3 regions of the Streptomyces sp. NPDC055506 genome follow, and region 1 is predicted to be linked to each of the others. Evidence: riboswitches for the same ligand, from Rfam matches in the RefSeq annotation. Region 1 holds a riboswitch; each other region holds the start of a gene.
What was found. Region 1 has a riboswitch for cobalamin ahead of ACWIF2_RS04305 (prenyltransferase/squalene oxidase repeat-containing protein). Riboswitches for the same ligand answer to the same signal wherever they lie in the genome.
Positions count from the first base shown of each region.

Region 2: it holds a riboswitch for cobalamin, as region 1 does, so the genes downstream of both, ACWIF2_RS03565 (ABC transporter substrate-binding protein) here and ACWIF2_RS04305 (prenyltransferase/squalene oxidase repeat-containing protein) in region 1, are expected to answer to the same signal.
Region 3: it holds a riboswitch for cobalamin, as region 1 does, so the genes downstream of both, ACWIF2_RS14330 ((2Fe-2S) ferredoxin domain-containing protein) here and ACWIF2_RS04305 (prenyltransferase/squalene oxidase repeat-containing protein) in region 1, are expected to answer to the same signal.

Region 1 is NZ_JBSHKH010000006.1:83,390-89,438, forward strand. Features, by position in the region: gene ACWIF2_RS04285 (nuclear transport factor 2 family protein) at 1-169, shown strand, start outside; gene ACWIF2_RS04290 (helix-turn-helix domain-containing protein) at 262-1,170, shown strand; gene ACWIF2_RS04295 (SAM-dependent methyltransferase) at 1,188-2,003, opposite strand; gene ACWIF2_RS04300 (phosphotransferase) at 2,046-2,714, opposite strand; cobalamin riboswitch at 2,757-2,898, shown strand; gene ACWIF2_RS04305 (prenyltransferase/squalene oxidase repeat-containing protein) at 3,008-4,216, shown strand; gene ACWIF2_RS04310 (SCO2322 family protein) at 4,213-4,851, shown strand; gene ACWIF2_RS04315 (energy-coupling factor transporter transmembrane component T) at 4,847-5,965, shown strand; gene ACWIF2_RS04320 (ABC transporter ATP-binding protein) at 5,962-6,049, shown strand, end outside.
Region 2 is NZ_JBSHKH010000005.1:73,741-79,789, reverse strand. Features, by position in the region: gene ACWIF2_RS03585 (SixA phosphatase family protein) at 1-167, opposite strand, end outside; gene ACWIF2_RS03580 (hypothetical protein) at 164-1,066, opposite strand; gene ACWIF2_RS03575 (ABC transporter ATP-binding protein) at 1,179-1,991, opposite strand; gene ACWIF2_RS03570 (FecCD family ABC transporter permease) at 1,988-3,001, opposite strand; gene ACWIF2_RS03565 (ABC transporter substrate-binding protein) at 2,998-4,014, opposite strand; cobalamin riboswitch at 4,085-4,273, opposite strand; gene ACWIF2_RS03560 (CoA-binding protein) at 4,354-4,767, shown strand; gene ACWIF2_RS03555 (4-hydroxybenzoate 3-monooxygenase) at 4,776-5,999, shown strand; gene ACWIF2_RS03550 (ArsR/SmtB family transcription factor) at 6,001-6,049, opposite strand, start outside.
Region 3 is NZ_JBSHKH010000030.1:27,743-33,791, reverse strand. Features, by position in the region: gene ACWIF2_RS14345 (iron ABC transporter permease) at 1-1,944, shown strand, start outside; gene ACWIF2_RS14340 (APC family permease) at 2,026-3,534, shown strand; gene ACWIF2_RS14335 (universal stress protein) at 3,536-3,958, shown strand; gene ACWIF2_RS14330 ((2Fe-2S) ferredoxin domain-containing protein) at 3,953-4,324, opposite strand; cobalamin riboswitch at 4,371-4,493, opposite strand; gene ACWIF2_RS14325 (IucA/IucC family protein) at 4,551-6,020, opposite strand.

The DNA.
Region 1 (6,049 bases):
CCGCGTCGACGGCTACGACGGCGGCGTCATCCCGGCCGGGCCGCCGGTCCAGGTCGGGCACTACGAGGACGTCTTCCACCGGGTCGGCGGCGTCTGGCTGCTCGCTTGCCGGAGTCTTCACCTGCCCTTCGGCGGTCCCACACCGCGGTCGAACTCGCCTTTGGCATAAGCGGGATGGGGTCAGGGCAGGGCCTCTAGGATGAACGAGCCGCGGCGCCCCCACGCGTGCGGCGTTGCGTACCACCGCAAGGAGACATGCCCATGGGCACGGAAGAGGCCGCTCGAACGTCGCCCTTCAGCGGAGTCCTGGACGGGAGATCCGCCGGGCCCATGGTCCCTCGGCTGGCGCTGGGCGCCCGGCTGCGCAGGCTGCGGGACGCCCGAGGCATCGGCAGAGCGGAGGCGGGTGATGTCATCCGTGCCTCCCCCTCCAAGATCAGCCGCATGGAGGCCGGCCGCCACGGCTTCAAACTGCGGGACGTCGCCGACCTGCTCACGCACTACGGCGTCACGGACGAGGCCGAACGCGCCACGCTGCTGGCGCTGGCCGAACAGGCCAACACCCATGCCTGGTGGCAGTACTACAGCGACGTGGTGCCCTCCTGGACGCAGAGCTACCTCGGCGCCGAGCAGGCGGCGAGCGTCATCCGCTGCTTCCAGATACAGCGCGTCCCCGAACTGCTCCAGACCCCCGACTACGCGCGTGCCGCCGTCCGGCTCGCCCACGCCGGCGCCGAAGCGCGGGAGGTCGAGCGCCGGGTGGCGTTGCGGATGACCCGGCAGCGGATCCTGCACCGGCAGCCGGGCGCGGCCCAGCTCTGGGCCGTGATCGACGAGGCGGCGCTGCGGCGCCCGGTGGGCGGGCCGGAGGTGATGCGGGCCCAGCTCAGGCATCTCATCGAGGTCTGCCGGCTTCCGCAGGTCACCGTCCAGATCCTGCCGTTCCTCTCCGGCGGGCACGCCGCGGAGGGCGGTCCGGTCACCATTCTGCGGCTGCCCGGCGGCCAGTTGCCCGACGTGGTCTACCTCGAGCAGCTCACCACCGCGCTCTATCCCGACAAGGCGGCCGACATCGAACGCTACTGGGACGCCATGAACCGGCTGGTGGTCGAAGCCGAGTCACCGGACGAGACTCCGACCATCCTGCACCGCATACTTCAGGAGACCTGAGCCGGGCTCCCCGGGGTTCAGCGCTTGAGGGCGACACCGCCGTACTGGTGCACCTCCGCCGGCAGGCCCAGGGCCTCGGCGTCGGGACGCCAGCGCGAGCAGGACGTGACGCCCGGCTCCAGCAGCTCCAGGCCGTCGAAGTAGCGGGCGATCTGCTCGGGGCTGCGCAGGATGTACGGGATCGAGCCGCCGTCGTTGTACTGATTGATGGCCCGGAGGTAGTCCTCGCTGGTGTCGGTGGAGTCGTACTGCACCAGATAGCTGCCGGAAGGCAGCGCGTCCACCAGCTGCCGCACGATCTCGCGTGCCTCGTCGTGGTCCTCGATGTGGCCGAGGATGCCCATCAGCATGAGCGCGACGGGCTGGTCGAAGTCCAGCGTCTTACCGGCTTCCCGGACGATCGTGCTCGGCTTGCGCAGGTCGGCGTCGACGTAGTTGGTGACGCCCTCCGGTGTGCTGGTGAGCAGCGCGCGGGCGTGAGCCAGCACCAGGGGGTCGTTGTCGACGTAGACGATCCGGCTCTCCGGGGCCACCCGCTGGGCGATCTGGTGGGTGTTGTCCACGTTGGGCAGCCCGGTGCCGATGTCCAGGAACTGGCGGATGCCCTCTTCGGCGGCGAGATGGCGAACGGCGCGGGCGAGGAAGTAACGGGCGGCGCGCGCCCCGGTCTCGATCCCGGGGAAGATCTCCCGGAACGCGTCACCGGCCACACGGTCGACTTCGTAGTTGTCCTTCCCGCCCAGCCAGTAGTTCCAGATCCGCGCCGAGTGCGGAACCGAGGTGTCGATCTTGGAGAGCGGCTCCTGCTCGGAGTTCTCCACCTGCTCAGTCATGGACGCTCCTGCGTGTGGTCGTGGAGCTTCACGTTAACCGGTTTACCTCAGGGACAGGATCAACTCCTCAGCCGTGTCCAGCAGTTCGACCTCCGCCGGGCTCATCGTCGGATTGGAGGCGCGGCGGCGCAGGGCCTCCGTCAGGGCGGGCCGTGTGAGCGGGGACGGGTCCGCGAGAAGGGCGGCCAGCATGGTGCGAGCGGCCGGGGACAGGGGGTCGTCGGAGACCGCGGCCTGAGCGAGGATCACCGCCGAGGCCGCCCAGTCCAGCCCCGGGTCGCCCTCCTCCGTGTTGGACCAGTCGATGACGCGCGGCCCTTCGGGCGTGAGCATCACGTTCTCCGGGTGGAGGTCCAGGTGGAGGACGCGGGCCGCCGGATCGGTGGAGTGCAGGGCGGGGACGGTGTGCAGGTCGCGCAGGAGCCCGCCCAGGATCGAACCGGCCTCCGCCACCCCCAGCGTGCCCGCCAGGCAGGCCTGGAGCATGGTCGGGCCGGAGAGCCGCTCCATCACCAGGTCGGCGCGGGAGCCGGTCGGGCGCACCCGGGGAACCGGAAAGCCGTGGGCGCGCACATGCTCCATCACCGCGCCCTCCGCAGCCGCGTCTCCCCCGCCCTCCCGTTCGCGGCGCAGCACCCACCCCTCGTCGATCTCGTACACGTCGGCGCGGCGGCCCGAGCCGAGCAGTCGGCCTGGTGGTGTCGTCGGCATGGGCCGAAGCTACCCGCCCGTACGGTGCCCCTCGGCCCGTTTTGGACGTGCGGGTACAGTGAGCGGGTCGTCATCACACCCGTACAGGGGGAAGCCGGTGCAATTCCGGCGCTGACCCGCAACCGTGAACCGCCCGCCGAGGCAGGCGGTGAGCCGGATCGCCCCGTACGGTTCGTGACCGGCTCACGTGCCCGGCGCCCGTCGGTGCACGGCACCGTCGAGGTATACGGAGCCGAGCCGCCGGGGTGTCCCGTGCTGTCCGGCTCCCTCACAGGGAGAGGCACCCGCCGATCATGAACGTCCGCCGCAGCGCCGCGGTCCTGGCCGCCGCCACCGTGATCGGCGCCGCCACGCCGGCCGCCGCCGCACCGTCGCCGACTCCGTCCCAGGCGTTCCCCTCCGCCCTGTACGGGGACAAGGACCCGAAGTTCGACGGCGTCTGGCGCCAGTCGCTCGCCCTGCTGGCCCAGGACACGGTGGGTGTGAAGCCGGCCGCCAAGTCCGTCACGTGGCTGGAGCGTCAGCAGTGCGCGGACGGCGGGTTCGCCGCGTACCGTCCCGATCCCGCCGCCGCGTGCGATGCCAAGACCATGCTCGACACCAACGCCACGGCCGCCGCCGTCCAGGCCCTCGCCGCGCTCGGCGGACAGGACGCCGTCACCGGCAAGGCCGTCGGCTGGCTGAAGTCCGTCCAGAACGAGGACGGCGGCTGGGGCTACGCGCCCGGCGGCGCCAGCGACACCAACTCCACGTCCGTCGTCATAGGCGCGCTGACCGCCGTCGGCGAGAAGCCGGACCAGGTCGAGAAGGGCGGGAAGTCGCCCTACGACGCCCTGCTCGCACTCGCCCTCGGTTGCGACGACGGCGACGACGCGGGCGCCTTCGCCTTCCAGCCGGACAAGAAGGGCAAGCCGGCCGCCAACGCGGACGCCACAGCGGCGGGTGTGCTGGGCGCACTGGGCAAGGGCATGGTGGTGGAGGCGGGTAAGAAGTCCGACGCCACCTGTGCGGAGCCCGGTACGCCGGACCAAGCCGCCGCCAACGGTGCCGCCTACCTCACGAAGACCCTCGCCAAGGACGACGACCACCTCACCTCCGCCCTCGCCGGCGCGGACCCCCAGCCCGACCACGGCAACACCGCCGACGCGGTCGTGGCACTCGCCGCGCGGGGTGAGACGGAGCAGGCCCAGAAGTCCGTTCGGTGGCTGGAGAAGAACTCCGCCACCTGGGCCGAGCAGGGCGGTCCCGCCGCCTACGCCCAGCTGATCTTCGCCGCGCACGCGACGGGCGCGAACCCGCGCGACTTCGGCGGCACGGACCTGGTGAAGCAGCTCAACGCGACGGGCCCGGCCCCGCAGACGTCCGAGAAGACCGCGTCGGCGCAGGACAAGAGCGACTCGAAGTCGGACTTCTTCGGCGTCTGGTGGTACGTCGGGGTCTGCCTCGTCGCCGGTATCGGCATCGGCTTCCTCTTCACCGGCCGCAAGAGGCAGCAGTCGTGATTCGCCGGGCCGTTCTCCTCCTCCTGGCCTCGCTCCTGCTGTGCGCGGGCGCGGGCCAGGCCCAGGCCGCCGGCTACCGGTACTGGTCGTTCTGGGACCGCGAAGGCGACCGCTGGGTCTACGCCACCCAGGGCCCGTCCATGGCCCGCCCCTCGGACGGCGACGTCCAGGGCTTCCGCTTCGCGGTGAGCGAGGACTCCTCCGAGGCCGCCCGGCCGCGCGGCACGACCGACTTCGGGACCATCTGCTCGAAGACGCCCGCGCAGGACGGCAAGAAGCGGGTAGCGCTCGTCATCGACCCCGGCACGAAGTCGGACGCCCCCCAGGGCGAGACCCCGCCCCCCGCCCGGACGGCCTGTGCCCGGGTCGCCCCCGACGCGACCACGGCAGAGGCCCTCGCGACGGTCGCCAAGCCCCTCCGCTACGACACGAACGCCCTGTTGTGCGCGATCGCGGGCTACCCGGAGAAGGGCTGCGGAGAGCAGGTGTCCGGTTCCCGGAAGTCGTCACCGGCGGCGAAGACGGACACGTCCGACGACAACGGCCCGTCCCTGGGCCTGCTGGCGGGCATCGCCGTGGTGACGGCACTGGGGGCGGCGGCGATCTGGCAGGTACGGCGGCGTGACCAGGATTAGCAGCGCGGACCGGCTCAGCCACGCGCCCTCCCACCCCCCGCGCCGGCCCCGAGCCCCTCTGCACCCCGGCGCCTGGTGGCTCTGGGCCCTCTCCCTCGGCACCGCGGCCACCCGCACCACCAACCCCCTCCTCCTCACCCTCCTCATCACGGTCTCCGCCTACGTCGTGGCGACCTGCCGCCCCGCGACCCCCTGGTCCCGTTCCTACGGCGCCTTCGTCAAACTCGCCCTCGCCGTCCTGGTCATCCGCCTTCTCTTCGCGATCGTCCTCGGCTCCCCCATCCCCGGCACGCACACTCTCGTCACCCTCCCCGAGGTGCCCCTCCCCGACTGGGCCCAGGGCATCCGCCTCGGCGGCGACGTCACGGCCGAGGCCCTCGCCTTCGCGTTGTACGACGGTCTGAGACTGGCCGCCCTGCTCGTTTGTGTCGGCGCCGCGAACGCCCTCGCGAATCCCTCACGCCTGCTCAAGTCCCTCCCGGGCGCCCTGTACGAGATGGGCGTCGCCGTCGTCGTCGCCCTCACCTTCGCGCCGAACCTCATCGCCGACGTCCAGCGCCTGCGCGCCGCCCGCCGGCTGCGGGGCCGCCCGGACAAGGGTCTCCGGGGCCTGCTGCAGGTGGGTCTCCCGGTCCTGGAGGGCGCGTTGGAGCGCTCGGTGTCCCTGGCCGCCGCGATGGACGCCCGCGGCTACGGCCGTACCGCCCGGGTCCCGGCCGCGGTCCGCCGTACCACCGCCGCCCTCACCCTCGGCGGCCTGCTCGGCGTGTGCGCCGGAACGTACGGGCTGCTCACCGCCGAAGGCGCCGCCTACGGCTTCCCGGTCCTCCTCGTCGGCCTCGCCGCCGCTCTCGCGGGTCTCCGGCTCGGCGGCCGGAGGTCGCCGCGCACCCGGTACCGCCCGGACCGCTGGGACGTGCGCGCGCTGCTGGTCGTCGCCTCCGGCGTGGCGGTCGCCGCGCTCCTCGTGCTCGCCTCGGTCCGTGACCCCGCGGCCCTGCACCCCGGCGTGGTGCCGCTCGTGGCCCCCACACTCCCCCTCTGGCCCGCGGCCGCGATCCTCCTCGGCCTGCTGCCCGCGTTCGTCGCCCCCGAGCCCAAGGAACCGTCGTGATCCGCTTCGAGGATGTATCCGTCACCTACGACGGTGCCTCCGAACCCACCGTCCAGGGCATCGACTTCGAGGTCCCGGAGGGCG
Region 2 (6,049 bases), on a different contig from region 1:
GGCAGCAGGTCGGCCTCCGCGAGGGCGCGCCCGGCCGCGGGGGCGTCCCGGCGGCCGCGCGGGGCGAGGTGGCGTTCGTGGTCGGCGACATCCATCGGCCAGGCGGACTTGGCGTGCCGCAGGACGACCAGGCGGCGCAGTGGGCCGGTTCCGGCGCGCTCGATCATGAGGGTGATCCCAGGTCGCGGGTGAGGTCGAGGCCGAGGAGCCGGTCGGCGTACGCGTACGTCTCGAAGCGCGCGCCGTCGGGCAGCTCCGGCTCCGTCTCGACATGGTGCAGGACATCAAGTACCCGGGGCACGTCCAGGTCATCCTCCCAGGCGTCGCGCAACCGCCCGCGCACCTCGTCGGGGACGGGCCGCGAGGGCCGCCGGGCCCAACGGGCGACCTCACCACGCCACCGGGCGAGGGTGCCCCGGGCCTCGTCGAACGCGGCCCCGTCCAGCCGGGCGGGGGCGCTGTGGTGCCGGGTGAGGAGGGCGAGACGCAGGACACCGGGGTCGATGCCCGTGCCCGTGCCGGTGTCGGTGCCCGTGCCGGTGTCGGTGCCCGTGCCCGTGCCGGTGTCGGTGCCCGTGCCGGTGTCGGTGCCGGTGCCGGTGCCGGTGTCGGTGCCGGTGTCGGTGTCGGTGCCGGTGTCGGTGTCGGTGCCGGTGTCGGTGTCGTCCGGTGTGCCCGGGTTCCCGGGATGCGCGGGGGCCCCGTCGATGTGCGCGGGGGCGACAGCGATCCGCACACCGTCAGTCGCCGTGCCGCCCTCGGCCGCGACGTGGATGACCTGGGCCTCGCCCAGCCCGGCACTCACCTCGGGGCTGTCCTCGAACGGCCGGATGCCGAGGGCGGTGGCCTCGGCCCGCAGCTCGGCCTGTCGTCCTCCCCCGGTCAGCAGCGCCCACACCGGTGTGCCGCCGAGTTCCAGGGCCCGGACGAGCAGGTCCGCGACGAGCAGCACCCGCAGGCTCGTCGCGTCGAAGCCGGGCGCGTGCACCTCGACACGGGTCAGGCCCCGGCGGGCCGGGGCGGCGTCGACCGGCTCGCCGCTACGGGCGTCGATGATGCGCAGCACGAGGCGAGCGTAGGCGGGTGGGCGGGCACACGCAGGCATGTTCGGTGTTTTCAGGCCACCGTGGCGGGAAGCACCCCACCAATGGCGTGCCCGGCACCAGGGCCGGCGGCCCTCAGGCCAGCGTGCCCAGGAAGCGCACATGAGGCCGCTGTTCGGGCCCCTCGCGGCTGACGGCGGCCCGCACCCCGTAGACCTCCGCGATGAGCTCTGCCGTGAGGACCTCCCCCGGAGCACCGCCCGCCACGACCGTTCCCCCGCGCAGGACCACGACCCGGTCGCAGTACATCGCCGCGAGGTTGAGGTCGTGCAGCGCGACGACGGTGGTGACCGGCAGAGCGGTGACCAGGGCGAGCAGGTCCAGCTGGTGGTGGATGTCGAGGTGGTTGGTCGGCTCGTCGAGGAGGAGCTCCCTGGGTTCCTGCGCGAGCGCACGGGCGATCTGGACGCGCTGGCGTTCGCCGCCGGAGAGGGTGTGCCAGGGCTGGCCGGCACGGGTGGCGAGGCCGGTGCGCTCCAGGGCCGCGTGTATCGCCCGCTCGTCGTCCGCCGAGGCGGGTGTCCAGGCCCGGCGGTGCGGCACGCGACCCAGCCGTACGACGTCCAGCACGGTCAACTCGACCTGCGTGTCCGCCTGTTGCTCGACCATGGCGAGGCGGCGGGCGACGGTACGGCGGGGCAGGTCGCCCAGCGGCGTGCCGTCGAGGGTGACGACTCCGGCGGTCGGCGTGAGCAGCCCGGCCAGCAGCCGCAGCAGTGTGGACTTGCCGGAGCCGTTCGGGCCGAGGACGCCGACGGTGGAGCCGGGTTCGGGGGCGAGGGCGACGCCGTCGAGGATGAGGCGCCCGTCGGTGCGACGGCTGACCCGGTCGGCCCGGAGCCCGGTTCGCACCGGCGCTTCCGTCTCACCGGTCTGTGTCTCGGTCACCGCACCCTCCGCGTCCGGTAGAGCACCGCAACGAACGCCGGCACCCCGATCAGCGAGGTCACGACTCCCACCGGCACCTCCTGCGGATCCAGGACCGTACGGGCCAGGGTGTCGACCCAGACCAGGAACACCGCGCCGGCGAGGGCGGTGACCGGCAGCAGCCGGGCGTGCCCCGGTCCGGCCAGGGCCCGGGCGGCGTGCGGCAGGACCAGCCCGACGAAGCCGATCGCCCCGGCCGAGCTGACCAGGGCGGCCGTGAGCAGGGCCGTGACGCACAGCAGCACCAGGCGGGTGCGGGCCACGGACACCCCGAGCGCGGCCGCCGCGTCCTGCCCGAACGCGAAGGCGTCGAGCGTGCGGGCGTACGACAGACACACCACCAGCGCCACGGCCAGGACCGCGAAGCACAGCCACACGTCGGTCCAGCCGGCCCCGCCGAGCGAGCCCAGGAGCCAGAACAGCACGCCCCGGGTGGTCTCGGCGTCGGCGGCGGTCAGCACGACGAAGGAGGTCAGCGCGGAGAACAGCTGCATGGCGGCGACGCCCGCGAGGACGACCCGGTCGGTGGTGTCGCCGAGGGTGTGGCTGAGCAGCAGGACCAGCGCGAAGGAGACCAGGGCGCCGAGGAACGCGCCGGCGGACACCGAGACGGCACCGCCGCCCACGCCCAGCACGACGATGACGACCGCGCCGGTGGAGGCGCCCGAGGACACCCCGAGCACGAACGGGTCGGCGAGCGGGTTGCGCAGCAGGGACTGCATCACGGCCCCGCACACGGCGAGTCCCGCCCCGCACACGGCCGCGAGCAGGGTGCGCGGCAGCCGCAGCTGCCAGACGATCCCGTCCCGGATCGGCGTCAGACCGGAGCTGCCGATCCCGAGGTGGGACGCGACGACGGACCACACGTCCCCGACCCTGATGTCGGCCGGTCCGATGGTGATCGCCAGGGCCACGGAGGCCACCAGCAGCAAGGCGCCCCCGGCGGCGAGCGCCGGTCCGCGCACGGTCACTTCACGAGCCCGAACTCACGCAGTCCGGCCGCGACCTTCTCCACGCCCTCGACCGTGCGGATGGTCGGGTTCATGGCCTGTCCGCTGAGCAGCACGTACCGCTTGTGCTTGACGGCGTCCATGTTCTTGGTGACCGGGTTGGACTCCAGGAAGGCGATCTTGCGCTTCGCCGACTCGGCGGTCTCCGAGTCGCGGGTCAGGTCGCCGATGACGAGGACGTCGGGGTTGCGGTCGGCGACGGTCTCCCAGTTGACCTGTGGCCACTCCTCGTGGGTGTCGTCGAAGACGTTCTTCGCGCCGAGGGCGCGGGTCATGATGCCGGGCGCTCCGCAGCAGCCGGCCAGGTAGGGCGACTCGGAGTTGGCGAACCAGTACAGCAGGGAGACACCGGAGGCGTCGACGCCCCGCGTGGCCTTCTTCATCCGCTGCTGGAGGGAGGCCACGAGTGTGTCGCCGCGGTCCTTCACTCCGAACACGGTCGCGAGGTCCCGCACCTCGCCGTAGACGGCGTCGATGCCCAGCGCCTTGTCCCGCTTGCCGTCGCCGCCGCCCGAGTTGTCCTTGCCTGCACAGTCGGACGGGGAGACGTACGTGGGCACGCCGAGCTTCTCGAACTGGTCGCGGGTGGCGACGCCGCCCTTGCCGAGGGTGGAGACGAAGGACGCGGCGACGAAATCGGGCTCGGAGTCCAGGACCCGTTCGAAGGAGGGGTTGTTCTCGGCGATGCGCGGCACCTTCGCGTTGGCCTTCTCCAGCCCCTTCATCACGGGGTCGGTCCAGGTGGCCGTGCCGGCTATCCGGTCGGCGAGACCGAGGGAGAGCAGGATCTCGGTGGTGCCCTGGTTGAGGGAGACGGCGTGCCGGGGCGCCTTGTCGACCCGGACCTTACGGCCGCAGTTGTCGAGGGTGGCGGCGGCCTCGGCCGTGGGGGTCTTCGAGCCTCCGCAGCCGCTGATGAGCAGGGAGCCGGTCGCGAGCAGGACGGCGGCACGGGCGGGTCGGGCGAGGGGCAAGGAAACCAGTCCTCAGTCGTCGAGGGCCCGATCGCGGAGCCCGGTCGTACGGTGCTCCCCCACCGCCGGCCGGCCGCGGGGGCCGCCAGCAGGTCTTCGGACTCGGGTTCACCCGGTGCGGGGCGCCTTCCCGTACGACGTCCAGCCGTACAGTGGCCGCGGCCCCGCCCGTCCCCCTCACCGCTGCGCGTCAGTTCCGGATTCGCACCGGATTCCCTGACCCACGTACATGGGTTCGACTGGCCTCGGCAAGCTATCACGGTGGCATCGGGGAATCACCGCGCGCCCCGCGTCGTTGCCCGGACAGCAGCTTTTCCGCGACTCCCGAGGAGGCCGCCGGTGTACGGCGACGACGCAACGGTCCGCAGGATCCTCACCGAGCTCGGCGACACCTGGGCCGTGGTGGGCCTGTCGTCGAACCGGCAGCGCGCGGCGTACGGCGTCGCCGCGGTGCTCCAGCGGTACGGCAAGCGCGTCGTGCCCGTGCACCCCAAGGCGGAGACCGTGCACGGCGAGCAGGGGTACGCGAGTCTGGCGGACATCCCCTTCGACGTGGACGTCGTGGACGTGTTCGTGAACAGCGACCTCGCCGGAGCGGTCGCGGACGAGGCGGTCGCGAAGGGCGCCGGGGCGGTGTGGTTCCAGCTCGGCGTCGTCGACGCGGCGGCGTACGACCGCGCCCGGGCCGCGGGCCTGGAGATGGTGATGGACCGCTGCCCGGCGATCGAGATCCCGCGGCTCGGGCCTTCATAATCGAGCGCATGACCCACGCCTCCTCCCCTTCGAACTCCGATGCCCCGCAGCGCTTCCCCGTCGTCGTCGTGGGCGCCGGTCCCGCCGGGCTGACCGTCGGCAACATCCTGCGGGCCGCCGGCGTGAACTGTCTGGTGCTGGAGACCGAGACCCGGGAGTTCATCGAACAGCGGCCCCGGGCCGGGGTCATCGAGGAGTGGGCCGTGCGGGGCCTGGAGAAGCGGGGCCTCGCCCGGAACCTGCTGGACCGCGCGGAGCTGCACACCGCGTGCGAGTTCCGCTTCGACGGGGAGCGGTACCGGTTCCGCTACGGCGAGATGACGGGCAGTCACCATTTCGTCTACCCGCAGCCTTTGCTGGTGACGGACCTGGTGCGCGAGTACGCCGACGTGCGCGGCGGGGAGATCCGCTTCGGGGTCCGGGATGTAGCGGTGCACGACATCGACACCGACCGGCCGTCCGTGTCGTACACCTGCCCGGAGACGGGTGAACGGCGGGTCGCGCACTGCGACTTCGTGGCCGGCTGCGACGGGGCGCGCGGAGTGACGCGGGCCGCGCTGGCGCCGGAGCGGGTCCGGGTCGCGCGGCACGACTACGGCGTCGGCTGGCTGGCGCTGCTCGCCGAGGCCCCGCCGTCCGCCGACTGCGTGCTGTTCGGCTGTCACGAGAACGGCTTCGCGGGCCAGATGCCCCGCAGCCCTGAGGTGACCCGCTACTACCTCCAGTGCCCGCCGGGCGACGACCCGGAGAACTGGCCTCACGAGCGTGTCTGGGCGGAGCTCCAGCAGCGGCTCGGGGCGGCCGGTGTGCCGCCGCTGACGGAGGGACGGCTGATCGAGAAGCGCGTGCTGGACATGCACGACTACGTGGTCGAGCCGATGGTGCACGGCCGGCTCCACCTCGCCGGCGACGCGGCCCATCTGGTCGCCCCCATCGCCGCCAAGGGCATGAACCTCGCCCTGCACGACGCCTTCCTGCTCGGCGACGCCCTGGTGGCCCGCCTGACCACGGAGGACGACAGCGGTCTGGCCGGCTATGCGGAGGCATGCCTGCGGCGCGTGTGGGACTACCAGGAGTTCTCGCAGTGGCTGGCCGAGGTGTTCCACGGGGCGGCGTCGGGCGACCCGTTCCGCGCGGGCACCGCGATCGCACGGCTGCGCCGCCTGTTCTCGTCGCCCGTGGCGGCCGCCGCCTTCGCCGAGCGGTATCTGGGGACGGCCGAGCGGTACTGATTCAGTCGTGCGGGGGGCGGTCGCTGAGACGGTGGTCGGCCACGTTCAGT
Region 3 (6,049 bases), on a different contig from region 1:
ACCGCCGCCGTCGGACCGGCGCAGGTGTTCAAGGCCCTGACCGGGCAGGCCGATCCGGGCGACGCGTCCGTGGTCATCGCCTCCCGGCTGCCGCGGATGGCCGCCGGCCTCCTGGTGGGCGTCGTCCTCGGTATCGCGGGCGCCGTCCTCCAGGCCGTCAGCCGCAATGTGCTCGCCTCGCCCGACACCCTCGCGGTGAACGCCGGTTCGTACCTGGCGCTCGGGCTGGTCGGCGCGACCGGCCTCTCCCTGCCCCTGCTGGCCTCCTCGGGCGTCGCCTTCGCGGGCGGGCTGGTGGCGGCGGCCGTCGTGCTCGCCCTGTCCGGGCTCGGCACGGGCACCGTACGGCTGGTCCTCGCCGGCACGGCGCTCGCACTCGGCCTGAACTCCGTGACGGAGGGACTGCTCCTGCTGTTCCCGCAGCAGACGGAGGGCCTCTACCAGTGGAACCAGGGGAGCATCGGCCAGAACGGCTTCGACGGCGTCCTGCAGATGCTGCCCGTCGCCCTGGCGGGACTCGCCGGGCTGCTGCTGGTCGCCCGGCGGGTCGACGCGCTCGCCCTCGGGGACGACGCGGCACGCGGTCTTGGCGTCCCGGTCCACGCCACCCGCGTCACGGTGGTGGTGCTGGCGGCGCTGCTGTCCGCGGCGGCCGTCACGCTCGCCGGGCCCATCGGCTACGTCGGGCTCTGCGCCCCCGCCCTGGTGCGTCCGCTCGCCCGCCGGTTCCGGGGCTTCGTCCGCGCCCGCGCGGCCCTGCCCGTGGCCGGGCTCACCGGTGCCGCGCTGGTGCTCGGGTCGGATGTGCTGCTGCGGACCCTCGTCCCCGCGGACACGGCGGTCGCCGTGCCCACCGGCATCGTCACCAGCCTGGTCGGTGCCGTGTTCCTGGTGGTGACCGCCCTCCGGCTGCGGGACACGGCCGGCGCCGACGCACCGGACCGGCTGCGCACCCCCAGCCGGACGGCGTTCCTGGTCACGGTGGGCGTCCTGGCCGCCGTGGTCGTGGGTGTCACGGTGGCCGGCGTCCTGCTCGGCGACAGCAAACTCCTGCTCGGCGATGTCGCGAACTGGGCGCAGGGGCGGGCCGGTCAGGCCGTCTCCTTCGTACTGGACACGCGGGTGCCGCGGGTGCTCGCGGCGCTGTGCGCGGGCGCGTCGCTCGCCCTGGCCGGCACGCTCGTGCAGGCCGTGACCCGCAATCCGCTCGCGGAGCCGGGCGTTCTGGGTGTCTCCGGCGGCGCCGCGCTGGGTGCCGTGCTGCTCGTGACGACCGTGCCCGCCGTCGGCTCCTGGGGCCTCGCGGGTGCCGCGTTCGGGGGTGCCGCGCTGGCCTCCGCCGTCGTCTTCGGGCTCGCGGCCCGGGGCGGCTACCGGCAGAACCGCCTGGTCCTCGTCGGGATCGGCATGGCCGCCGGCTCCACGGCCCTGATCAGTCTGCTCATCGTGCTCACCGACCCCTTCAACGCCACGAAGGCGCTGACCTGGCTGTCCGGTTCGACATACGGGCGGACCATGCCGGACGTCGTGCCCGTCGCGCTGGTGCTGGTGCTGGGCCTGGCCGTCGCGGTCGCGCGGCGCACCGAGCTGGATCTCGTCTCCCTCGACGAGGACACCCCGCGGCTGCTCGGCCTCGGACTGCCCCGGGCCCGGCTCGGTTTCCTGGTTCTGGGTGTCCTGCTCGCCGCGACCGCGGTCGCATCGGCCGGCACCATCGGCTTCGTGGGTCTCGTGGCGCCGCACGCGGCACGTGCCCTCGTGGGCCGGCGGCATGTGCGGGTGGTGCCGGTCGCCGTCCTGCTCGGTGCCGCGCTCGTCTGCACGGCCGATCTGCTCGGCCGGACCGTCATCGCCCCCGCCCAGCTGGGTGCCGGACTGATGACGGCGGTGATCGGCACGCCGTACTTCCTGCGTCTGCTGGTACGGAGCCGAAAGGCGACATAAGGCACCTAAAAGGTCATCAATGGCTAAAATGCCTCACACCTGCCTGTTGTATGGATCCACGCACAACGGGAGTGAGGGAGCATGGCCAAGGACATCACGGACGCGGGCCCGCCAGCGTCCGCGAGCCTGAAGCCCAATGCGATCGGGTTCCTCGACGCTCTGGTCATCGGGCTCAACGCGACCTCACCGGCGTACTCGGTGGCGGCGGTCATCGGCCCGGTCGTGGCGCTGGTGGGCATCTACGCCCCCGGGGTGATGATCGCGTCGTTCGTGCCGATGCTGCTGATCGCGTCGGCCTTCTACTACCTCAACAAGGTCGACCAGGACTGCGGCACGACCTTCTCGTGGGTCACCCGGGCCATGGGGCCGTGGGCGGGCTGGCTCGGCGGCTGGGCCATCGCCATGACGGGTGTCCTGGTCGTCGGGTCGCTGGCGGACGTCGCCGTGACCTTCTTCCTGCTCGCGGTCGGTCTGGACAGCTGGGCGGACAACGACGCCGTCCGCCAGGTGCTGACCGTGCTCCTCGTCCTGGTGATGACGGCCGTCTGCGTGATCGGCATCGACGTGTCGGCCAAGGTGCAAAACGTCCTCATCCTGGCGCAGGTCGCCTGTCTGCTGGTCTTCGCCGTGGTGGCTCTCTACCGCGTCTACGCCGGCACCGGCACACTCGACGCCATCGAACCGGAGTTCAGCTGGCTCGATCCCTTCGGAGCGGGCGGGGCGTCCCTGACCGCCGCCCTGCTGCTGGGCGTGTTCATCTACTGGGGGTGGGAGTCGGCGGTCAACCTCACCGAGGAGACCGAGGACTCCGCCACCGCCCCCGGCAAGGCGGCCGTGTGGTCGACGGTGCTGCTCCTGGTGACCTACCTCGCGGTCGCGTTCGCGGTCGTGGGGTACGCGGGAACGGCCTATCTGGCCGAGAACGCGGCGGAGGAGGAGTTCATCTTCGCGCTGCTCGCCGAAGAGGTGATGGGCGGCTGGGACTGGGTCGTGCTGCTGGCGGTCTCGACGTCCGCGCTCGCGTCGACGCAGACGACGATCATCCCGGCGTCGCGCACCGGCCTGTCGATGGCCCGCCGCCATGCGCTGCCCGCGCACTTCGGCCGTATCAACCCCCGGTTCCGCACGCCCGACGTGAGCACCTGGTGGGTCGCCGGTATCGCCATCGTCTGGTATCTCGTCCTCTACCACATCAGCGAGAACGCCCTCTTCGACTCGCTGACCGCGCTGTCCCTGCTGATCGCGTTCTACTACGCGCTCACGGGTCTCGCCTGCGCGGTCTACTACCGCCGCCAACTGACCCGCAGTGCCCGCAACTTCTTCCTGATCGGGCTCGGCCCGCTGGTCGGTGCCGGGCTGCTGGCCTGGCTGCTGGTGGAGTCCGTGGCGGACATGTCCGACCCCGCCAACTCCTACAGCGGCGTCTCGTGGTTCGGGCTCGGTCCCCCGCTGGTCATCGGTATCGGCATCATCGTCACGGGCGTGATCCTCATGGTCGTGTGGCGGCTGATCACCCCCGTGTTCTGGTCGGAACACCCCAGCGTGGTCGACCCCGACCTCGTCCCCGGCAAGCACGGCAAGGAGTCCTGAGATGTCGGTGGTCCTCGGCTACGACGAGTCCCCGGGCGCCCGGAGCGCGCTGCGCGTCGCGATCGAGGTGGCGGCCGCGTACGGCGAACCGCTGGTGATCGTCTACGGAGCCGCGGCCCCGGGCGTCACGGGCGAGGAGTACGGCGCTCACCACGAGGCCGTCCGCGAGGCCGGGACCACCGTGCTCGGTCACGCCGTCCGGGTCGCCGACGAAGCCGGCGTGCCGAGCACCGTCGAACTCATCGACCAGCGGCCCGCGCAGGCGCTCATCGACGCCGCGGCACGCCACGACGGCAGGGTGATCGTGGTGGGCACCTGGGGCGAGAGCCCGGTGCGCGGCGCCCTGCTGGGCTCGACCCCCCACAAACTCCTGCACCTCTCGAACGTCCCCGTCCTGTGCGTGCCGGCCACCGCCGGGTCATGAGCCGCCCGGGCGCGGCCTCTTCAGCGGGCTGAAGGCGTACAGGTCGAGGATCTCGGGCCGGGGGGCGACGCCGGGGCCGCCCTCGCGGACCCAGGTGACGATGTCCTCGGTCGCGGCCGGGTCGTTGACCAGACCGAACCACACCGGCCGGGCCCCGGCGGCCCGGCCCGCCGCGGACGGCTGTACGACGATGACGTTGGCCTGGTCGCAGACGTCGAGGCACTCGGAGACCCGCACGGGCGCCGCCTCGCGCAGCCGCTCGGTCTGGGCCGCGTGGTCGACGCCGGTCACCTTGCGGCTGCCGCAGCAGCAGTCCCGGCACACGACGACGCGGCACGGAACCCCTCCGGCCGGGGTTGCGGACATGCCGCACCCTTCCTCTCTCCGGGGAGATCCGCCCCGGTGGTTCGTCGAGGAGGCGACCGCGTGAGTCTCCTGGCTCCCGGCCGAGGCCGGTCACAGTGGCGGGACCGCGCCGGATTCACACCGGCTTCCTCGTTCCGCCGTCGCCATGTCGCCCGCCATCATTCCATGCGGCCGGAGCACCGGTTCGGTCCGTCTCGCCGGCCTGCGCGGACGGGGGCCCCGCAGGTCACGTTCCTTCCCTGAGCGGGTTGGGCAGCGGCAGGTAGCGGGCGTCGGCGCCGTTCGCGCCCGTCCAGCGCAGCAGGAGGTTCGTCTTGGCGGGGAGGGTGGGCGAGGTGAGCAGGCCGGAGATCTCGGGCAGGTCGTGGCGGGCGAGTTCGCGGCGGGCGGCGGGCCAGGGGGCGAAGCCGGGCCGGCGTTCGGCGAGGGCGCCGGCGATCTCGGTGAGGTGGTTGACGACCAGGCAGTACACGAGCCGCTCCCAGCCGGCCTCCCGGGAGACGTCCGAAAGCAGCTTCACGCCCTCGGCGTCCCGGTACAGCGCCTGCACGGGCATGCCGTCGGCGTCCACGGCGACCAGGGTGTTCTGCAGATGGGCCTCGATGACGACGCCGTGCCGGGCGAAGGTCTCCAGCGCCGGGGGCACCACCTGCGCCAGGTACGCCGCCCACCACGCCCCGGGGTCGGCGGCGCGGTCGAGCGGGCTGCCGTCGAAGCCCTCGACGAGTCCGGCGGCGAGCAGCGGGGTCGCGCCGGGCAGGAGACGGCCGGCGAAGCCGTCGCGGACGAGGACGGCCAGGGCCTCGAAGGCGAAGTCCGCGGTGCGGTACCCGCGGTCGCCGAGCCAGGCCGGGGGGCCGTCGAACGTCTCGAAGGCGGCGCACACGGCCGTGTCGGTGCGGCGCAGGGCGAGCAGGTCGTGGCGCCACAGCCGGCGGATGTCGTTGGTGATGCGCACGTCCAGGCTGAACTTCAGGAACAGGTCCTGCTCGGGTGCGTAGAGCGTGCGGATCGCGGCCGTGGGCCAGGTGTCGAAGGCGGTCGTGCCGAGCCGGACCAGCCTCCCGTCCGCGAAGGCGGCGGCGAGCTCCGCGCTCGCCAGGTCGAGCTGCCAGGGGTGGGCCGGGAGCAGCCGGTAGCCGGGCGGGGCGGTGCCGAGGGCGTCGAGGGCCGAGGTGTCGCCCTCCTCGACGACGGTGTCCTCGCGCAGCCCGAGCAGGGTCAGCGGGAAACGGGCGTACGCCTCGGGCGCGTACGGCAGCCAGCCCGCGGCCGGGCCGCCGCCACGCGCCTTGGGGGCCGGGTGGTGGGTGTGGCCGGTGAGGAGGCACTGCTCGGAGCGCAGATAGGGATCGTCGGGCGGGGTGGCGCGCTCGCGGGCTTCCAGCAGGGCGGCCACGGCGTCCCTGCTGTCGATCATCTCGGCGGGCAGTTCGTGGTTGGACAGGCCGGTGTGCCGTCGCAGTTCCTCGGCGACGAGTTTGACCAGCTCGGTGTGGCCGACGCACTGCCAGCCGTCCGGCCCCTCGACCTCGGGCTCGGCGGGCCGCCGCGTCCCGCGCACCCGCAGCAGCCGGTCTCCGCCGGGCAGTCGGTAGATCCGGTGCTCGCCGGTCCGGCGCACCGGCCGGGCCACTTCCCGCAGCAGGCAGTTCAGCAGCGGCACGGCGGCGTACGCGTCGGCGGGCGGGGGCATGAGGTCCACGCGATCCACTCGTTTCCCTG